Pedosphaera parvula Ellin514: one gene and its partner. The protein of the gene in region 2 interacts with the protein of the main gene of each other region in a pairwise test. Links are inferred from orthologs where the notes say so. Each region holds a gene or a part of one and is shown on either strand. Other genes may lie near its edges.

The links.
Region 1: the proteins of uvrB (region 2) and uvrA interact in binary tests that used the Escherichia coli proteins (3 or more experiments, as listed by UniProt). The link is inferred for Pedosphaera parvula Ellin514 from one-to-one orthologs.

Annotation. Positions count from the first base shown.
Region 1 is NZ_ABOX02000019.1:12,164-16,213, forward strand. What follows is about bases 1-3,463. They hold uvrA (excinuclease ABC subunit UvrA), read left to right. Parts: upstream 1-332; coding sequence 333-3,263; downstream 3,264-3,463. Other genes in these bases: CFLAV_RS15595 (tetratricopeptide repeat protein), read left to right, coding at 3,275-3,463. Also shown: more of CFLAV_RS15595, read left to right, coding at 3,464-4,050. UniProt on the Escherichia coli protein: The UvrABC repair system catalyzes the recognition and processing of DNA lesions. UvrA is an ATPase and a DNA-binding protein. A damage recognition complex composed of 2 UvrA and 2 UvrB subunits scans DNA for abnormalities.
Region 2 is NZ_ABOX02000023.1:7,878-12,033, reverse strand. Bases 1,025-4,006 are described here. They hold uvrB (excinuclease ABC subunit UvrB), read right to left. Parts: upstream 3,549-4,006; coding sequence 1,500-3,548; downstream 1,025-1,499. Other genes in these bases: CFLAV_RS17440 (DoxX family protein), read left to right, coding at 3,724-4,006; CFLAV_RS17450 (YqgE/AlgH family protein), read left to right, coding at 1,025-1,498. Also shown: CFLAV_RS17455 (protein DA1), read left to right, coding at 1-751; more of CFLAV_RS17450, read left to right, coding at 938-1,024; more of CFLAV_RS17440, read left to right, coding at 4,007-4,156. UniProt on the Escherichia coli protein: The UvrABC repair system catalyzes the recognition and processing of DNA lesions. A damage recognition complex composed of 2 UvrA and 2 UvrB subunits scans DNA for abnormalities.

The sequences.
Region 1 (4,050 bases), on a different replicon or contig from region 2:
GGTAGGTATCGGAAGCCAACGGAAGGTATCGGAAGGTTCAGGAAATTTCGAATGGCCAGTTTCAACTTCAAAATGGGAGATTCGGACGGTGGATGGCGGTAATAGACGGTGGATGGCGCTGGATGACGCCAATTTTTTTTTGATGCTGAATTTTGGGTGCTTTTTTAATGGAGGAATTGTGAAAAAATGGCCAAAACGGGGAGGGGGAGGATGAATTTCCGGGACGCAAATCAAGACCTTTGGAAAACGCGGAATTTGTCATATCTGCCCTTTGCTTCCTGGGAAAGTTCGTCTAAGTTAAGCGATTGTATTGATCGACAAATTCGCGACACATGGCAAAAGGTTTCATAAAGATTGGCGGGGCTCGTGAGCATAACCTCAAGAACCTCACCTTGAGCATTCCCCGCGACCAACTGGTGGTCATCACCGGTTTGAGCGGTTCGGGGAAGTCGTCGCTTGCCTTTGACACCATCTATGCCGAAGGACAGCGGAAATATGTGGAATCGCTTTCTGCCTATGCGCGGCAATTTCTCGACCAAATGCAAAAGCCGGAGGTGGATTTTATCGAGGGACTTTCGCCGGCAATTGCGATTGAACAGAGAAGTTCCGGGACCAGCCCACGGTCGATCATTGCCACCACCACCGAGATATACGATTACCTGAGGTTGTTATTTGCGCATGTGGGGCAGGCGCATTGTCCAGAGAGTGGGGTGCCGATTGTGGCTCAGACAACGAGCGACATCGTGGACAAGATTCATGCGCTGCCTGTCAAGACGCGGGTGATGATTTTGGCTCCGGTTGTGCGCGATCAAAAAGGAGAGTTTCGCGATGTCGTGGAGCGCCTTGGTCGCGAGGGATTTGTTCGCGCACGCATCGATGGCGAGATGGTGGAGTTGGCCAGTAATGTCAGAGTAAAGCTGGATGCGAAGCAGAAGCACACGATCGAAGCGGTCGTTGATCGGTTGGTGATGGATGAGAAGATTCGCGTGCGGTTAAGTGATTCGGTGGAGACGGCGTTGAGGTGGGGAGAAGGACAGTTGTTGACTTTGCACCAGTTGCCGGGAACGGAATCGACCACCAGCTGGATTGAGACCCTGCATTCCAACCGCAATTACAGTCCTGCGACTGGAATGAGTTTTGAACCGCTCACTCCCAAGCATTTTTCCTTCAATTCACCTGCAGGCGCGTGTCCGGTCTGTCATGGGTTGGGACAGAAGATGGTTTTCGATGAAGGGCTCATTGTCCCTGATCCTGAGAAATCTTTGGAACAAGGTGCGATTTTGCCATGGCGCAGAGGTGGCAAGCGGATGGTTGTCTATTACAAGAGCATGCTGCGCGGTGTGACCGCCCAGTACCAACAGAATCTCGAGGCTCCGTATAAAACCTTGCCGGAAGATTTTAAAAAAATTCTGCTGTGGGGTTCGGGCTCCACCGAGATTGAGTTCAACTTTTGGCGTGCCGGCAAGATGAGCAAGGTGAGCCGCGCGTTCGAGGGAGTTGTTCCGAATCTCGAAAGACTCTATCAGGAGAGCGAAAGTGAGTTCACGAGGAACCGGTTGAAGAGTTTCATGAGCCCTCAATTTTGCGATGCCTGTGGAGGGCGGCGGCTCAAACCGGAAATTCTTGCCGTTACCATTGGCAATGCGGAGCTGAAGGAGAAATTTGGAACCAGGAGTTCCAAGGAACCAAACATTCCCGGGCTTTCCATCATGGATGTCTGCTCCCTCTCAATCGAGGCTGCGGATGATTTTTTTACCAAGCTCAAACTCTCCGAATTTCAACAGAAGATTGCCGCTGAAATTATTCGGGAGGTGCGTTCCCGGTTGGGTTTCCTTAAGAATGTTGGCCTCGGCTATTTAACTCTAAACCGTGAGAGTGGCACCTTGAGCGGTGGCGAAGCGCAACGCATCCGCCTGGCCACCCAGATTGGTGCGGGACTGGTCGGGGTGCTTTATATCCTGGATGAGCCTAGCATCGGTCTGCATCAACGTGACAACGAACGGTTGTTGAAGACCCTCGAAGGGCTGAGAAATCTGGGTAATTCTGTCCTAGTCGTGGAACATGATGAAGACACCATTCGTCGCGCCGATTACATTCTCGATTTGGGGCCGGGCGCCGGAGTGCGCGGCGGAGAAATTGTTGCGGCTGGAACGTTGCCTGAAATATTAGCCTCATCGCGCTCTCTTACCGCCCAATATTTAACTCGCGAGCTCTCGATTGCCGTTCCCAAAAAGCGGATAAAACCGACTCAGGACCGTGGCTGGCTGGAAGTGTTGGGCGCCACCGAAAACAATCTCAAAAACGTTGATCTGCGAATTCCCCTGGGAACACTCACCTGTGTAACGGGAGTGAGCGGTTCGGGGAAAAGTACCGCTGTGGACGACATTTTGCGGCGGGCTCTCTTTCGGAAGTTTCATGGTTCAAAGGAACGGCCAGGGGCACATCGTGAACTGAAGGGATTCGAGAATCTGGATAAGGTCATTGTTATTGATCAGACTCCCATTGGACGGACACCGCGAAGCAACCCAGCGACTTATACCGGGATGTTTAATCACATTCGTGATCTCTTTGCCAAGCTGCCGTCAGCCAAGATTCGCGGCTACGAAGCGGGCCGGTTTAGTTTCAATGTAAAAGGCGGTCGGTGCGAAAAATGCCAGGGCGATGGACTCATCAAAATCGAAATGCATTTCCTGCCACCGGTGTATGTGACCTGCGAAGCGTGCAATGGCCGGCGATATAACCGCGAGACCCTGGAGATTAGCTATAAGGGGATGAATATTGCCGACGTTCTGAACATGACCGTGGACGAGGCGGTGACATTTTTCAGAGCAGTTCCGCAGATTTACGAACCATGCCTGACACTGGCGGATGTGGGATTGGGCTACATCGGTTTAGGCCAGTCGGCCACGACGTTGAGCGGCGGTGAAGCGCAAAGAATCAAGCTAGCGTCCGAGCTCAGTCGCAAGGCGACCGGACGAACGCTTTACATCCTTGACGAACCCACCACTGGCCTGCATTTCCACGATGTCGCAAAATTGCTCGAAGTCCTTTTCAAGCTCCGGGCCTCGGGAAACACACTTCTGATTATTGAACATAATCTCGATGTGATTAAAACTGCTGATTGGATCGTCGATCTTGGACCGGAAGGTGGATCGGGCGGAGGCAGGATCGTGGCTCAAGGAACGCCTGAGGAAGTGGCTGAGTGCCCGGGCAGTTATACCGGCCAATATTTGAGTCGCATCTTGAATGAAACTGTTGGATAAAGAACATCTGAATGAAGTGGAATTTTAAAAGAATCGCTGGCTGCTGGGGTTTTCTGGCCCTGATTCAATTCCTTTTTGCCACGGTCAATTGTAGTGCTGCCGCGACACCAGAAAGCCACGCCTTTGAAGTGGCGGCGGACTTTTTCAAGTCCCACAACTGGGAAAAGGCTGAGGAAAAACTTGCGGACTTTGCAAAGAAATATCCGACATCAGAATTTTTTGCTGATGCGGTTCTGCTACAGGGCGAATCACGTTATGCGTTGGGGCGCGATTCGGGCGTCGTTGAGTTGCTCTCCACGGAGATGCCACATGCAGGAAAACTGGCTGACCAATATCTCTATTGGACAGCTGTGGCCTCCTACCGCAGTGCCAACTATAAAAATGCGGCTGACTCCTTTTCTCGAATCGTCACCGTGTATACCAATTCGGCAAAAAGAGCGGAGGCAATTTTCAGCCAAAGTCAGACCTTGGGAAAAATGGGAGCGTGGCCCGAAGCAATCAAGGAACTACGACAACCTGACGGAGCCTTCCAGCAATTGCTCAAATCCAACCCGACGAATGAATTTGCCATTAAAGGGGTGCTTCTGCTCGCCGAAGCCGATCTGATCCAGAAAGATTACCAGGCCGTATCGGAAGACCTGCGAATTATTTCCCAGCAAAAACTGACCCCGGAGTTTAAGTGGCGAAGTCAGTTGTTGTTTTGTCGTAGCTTGTTTGAAGCCGGGAAAACGGACGAAGCATTACAGGCCGGTACAAATTTGAACACCCTGGCTGTCGAGACCGGCAA
Region 2 (4,156 bases):
GGGAACGTTCAAGGATGACATAAAATTTTCCCTGGTTAATGGGCATGAGTTGCAGAAACTATATGACCCGGAATACGAGAATCATGCCCTGACAGGTTTGGAAGGGCTGACCGACACTGATAAGAAGGATACCAACCATTTCCAATACAGTATTTACGTATTGAATGGGCTGCCGGAGAATCATCTGGCAGCCGTGTGCGCGCATGAGTACACGCACGTATGGTTAAAGGAAAACGTGGGCAAAGGCCGCAAGCTGGATCGCAGTACGGAGGAGGGATTTTGTGAGTTGGTGGCGTATAAAATGATGTACGGCCGGCACGATCAAAGGGAGATGCGCATCATCCGGGCAAATGCCTATACCAGGGGGCAGACGAGGGCCTTGCTGGCGGCTGAGGACATCTATGATTTTAACCGGTTGGTGAAATGGATCAAGGCTGGCACGGATTCCAACATGAACGGTTATACGGTTGGAGGCATACCGGTGGTGGAGGCCAACGCCGCGCCGATGTTGTGGGGACCGGCAGCACCAACCCCGGTGCCAAATGTTTTGGCGCTCAAAGGTATCTCGGGATCAAATCAACGGCGGTTCGCCCTGATCAATGACAGCACATTTGAAGCGATGGAAAAGGGGAAGGTTAGATTGGGGCAAACGAATGTGACCATTCGTTGCCTGGAGATTCGTGCGGATTCGGTGCTGGTTCAGATGGAAGGTTCCGCGGAGAAAAAGGAACTTTTCCTGCGCAAGGAATAGCTGTCTAGTTTGGCACCCAACCTTTGCCGGGAACGAACTCACGGCTTCCGGAATCGGTCTTGCAGCCGCTCGCAAAAGCGAGGGCAATCGCCATCAAAAGGATAAGATAAATCTTTGACATGGCACGATTTTAATCCAGATTGCCAACAGAGCAAGTTTGATGCAAATTGAGTTGGGGAAATTAAAATGATTGAGATTCCCAAATTTTTAAAGGGTCAGTTGTTGTTGGACAGCGGACAGCTCAGCGGGTCATTTTTCCAAAGGACGGTTGTTCTTGTTTGCCAGCATGATGCCGAAGGGGCATTGGGGCTGGTGTTGAATAGGGACAGCGGCAACAAACTTGGAGAAATGGTATTGGCTGATCTTCCCGAACAACTGACGGACAATGCGCTTTATCTTGGCGGTCCGGTTCAGTTGTCAGCGCTCAGCTATCTCTACTCGGACACTTACCTTCCCGAAGCGAGTGTGCTGCCCAATGTTGAACTGGGGCATTCATTAGAAACCCTCGTTGAACTGGGTGAATCATTTTCCCCTGGCAAAAGGATCAAGCTTTTTGCGGGTTATGCGGGCTGGAGTCCGGGGCAATTGGAAGAGGAAATGAAGCGGAAGGCGTGGCTGACGCATCCGGCGACGGTGGACCTGGTTTTCGATACCGATCCGGATGACCTGTGGCAGTATGTTTTGAAGCAAAAAGGTGGGATGTACCGGGTGCTGGCGCAAATGCCGGAGGATGTTTCGTTGAACTAGCCTAACGTCCGGCAGCCTTTACTCGTTTGCCGCCGCGACGAGGTTTTCCATAAGTGACACTGCGTGATTTTTCCTCTGGTTTACCATCGCCGGTGGAGCGCTTCAGTTCACGAATTTGATCGCGCATCAGGGCGGCCTTTTCAAATTCGAGATTGTTGGCGGCGGCCAGCATTTCCTCCTCCAATTCCTTGATGGTTTCGGTGACGTCGAAATCCACGCCGGATTCCTTAAGCATGGAATTGGCCTGATCCTTGAATTCCTTGTTGGTGGAGAGACTTTCCTCGACGGCGCGGCTGACGCTCTTCGGGGTGATGTTGTGTTCCTTGTTGTAGGCAAGCTGGCGTTCGCGGCGAAATTTGGACACGGCCAGAAACTTCTGAATGCTCTGCGTCATGACATCGGCGTAAAGAATCACTTCGCCGTTCAGATGGCGGGCGGCGCGACCGGCAGTTTGGATCAAGCTGGTGACGCTACGCAGATAGCCTTCCTTATCGGCATCGAGAATGGCTACCAAGGAGACTTCGGGGAGATCGAGGCCTTCGCGGAGGAGGTTGATGCCGACCAGCACATCAAACTCGCCCTTGCGTAAACCGCGCAGAATTTCCACGCGCTCGATGGCATCAATTTCGCTATGCAGATAGCGGACGTTGATGCCGATGTTGCGGAGATAATCGGTGAGTTCTTCAGCGGTTCGTTTGGTCAGGGTGGTGACCAAAATGCGTTCCTTCGAATCCACACGCTTACGTGCCTCCTCAATCAGGTCATCGATTTGGCCCTGGAGCGGTTTGACGGTGATGGTGGGATCCACCAGACCGGTGGGGCGGATAATCTGTTCGGCAACGCGACCCTGAGACCATTCAATTTCCCGGGGGCTGGGGGTGGCGCTGACATACAAGGTCGGTCCCTGCATGTGTTGGAACTCGTCGAAATTCAGAGGACGATTGTCCAGGGCGCTGGGGAGGCGGAAGCCGTATTCCACGAGCACGGTCTTGCGGGAGCGATCACCGGCATACATTCCGCCGATTTGGGGAATGGTGGCGTGAGATTCATCAATAACCAGCAGGTGGTCCTTGGGGAAGAAATCAAACAAGGTCGTGGGTCTGGAGCCGGGAGCGCGGCCGTTGATGTGGCGGGTGTAATTTTCGATGCCGGAGCAGAACCCCATTTCCTCCATCATTTCGAGATCGTATTCCGTCCGCTGCTTGATGCGCTGGGCTTCCAGGAGTTTTCCATGTTTTTCGAACCAGGCGATGCGGTCACCCAATTCTTCGCGAATTGACAGGATGGCCGGCTTCATTTTGTCCGCCGTGGTGACGAATTGTTTGGCAGGATAGACAACGGCTGTGTTCAAGGTTTCGAGCTTGTGGCCGGTGAGCGGTTCGAAGCGGGTGATGCGCTCGATTTCTTCGCCGAAAAATTCGATGCGCAGACCATCTTCGCGACCGGCGGGGCAGAGTTCGACGGTATCGCCACGGACGCGGAATTGGCCGCGGGTGAATTCGATGTCGTTGCGGGTGTATTGGAGGTCAACGAGGCGGTTGAGGAACTGTTCGCGGGTGATTTGCTGGCCGACGCAGATGGGGATGATGAGGGCTTCATAGTCCTCCTTGCTGCCGATACCGTAAATGCACGACACGCTGGCGACGACGACGACATCCTGGCGGGAAAAGAGCGAACTCATGGTGGAGAGGCGCATGCGCTCGATCTCCTCGTTTACGCTGGAATCTTTTTCCACGAACGTGTCCGTGCGGGGAATGTATGCCTCGGGCTGATAGTAATCGAAGTAGCTGACAAAGTATTCGACGGCGTTGTTGGGGAAGAAACTTTTGAATTCAGCGTAGAGCTGGGCGGCCAAGGTCTTATTATGCGAGATGACCAGGGTGGGCTTGTTAATGTTCTTGATGACATTGGCCACTGTGAATGTTTTTCCAGAACCAGTTACGCCGAGCAGCGTCTGGTGTTTGGCGCCCGAAAGCAAACCTTCGGTCAACTTGGCGATGGCCTGAGGTTGATCTCCAGCAGGAGGATAGGATGAAACTAGGTCGAACACAGAAGCGAAACTTAGTGGTGATACGGCAGGGTGTCAACGAACGTAAGAGCCAGAATAATAATAGATAATCCAATGTGGAAAATGATAAGAATTGCTTTTGAAAAGAATAAGAATATCTTTCATATAAGATTTCGGATTGCTGGTGGGCGAGACTGGTTGAAAGGAAAGGATCCTTATGGCAAAGCGAAGCAGTGAAGCGAATCATTGGATCAAAACTCACGGGGATGTGATCCTTGATCTGATCCGCATTTATCTTGGGGTTGGACTCATCCTGAAAGCACTCTATTTCATGACGCATATGGATTACCTGCTGCGCTTGACGGCCGGAGAGGGGAGTATGTGGTTCGCCCCGACAATTCTGGCTCATTACATCGTTGTGGCCCACCTGGTGGGGGGTGTTTGCCTGACGTTGGGATTGTTCACGCGAGTGGCCGCCCTGATTCAAATTCCGGTTTTGTTCGCGGCCATTTTCTACGTGCATATGCCGAACGTGATTGCTTCGGTGGAAGCCCGCCAAAATGCTGAATTCGCGGCGCTGGTGCTGTTCCTGTTGGTTTTGTTTTCCTTTTACGGCTCAGGCAGGTGGTCGCTGGACTATTACATGAGTC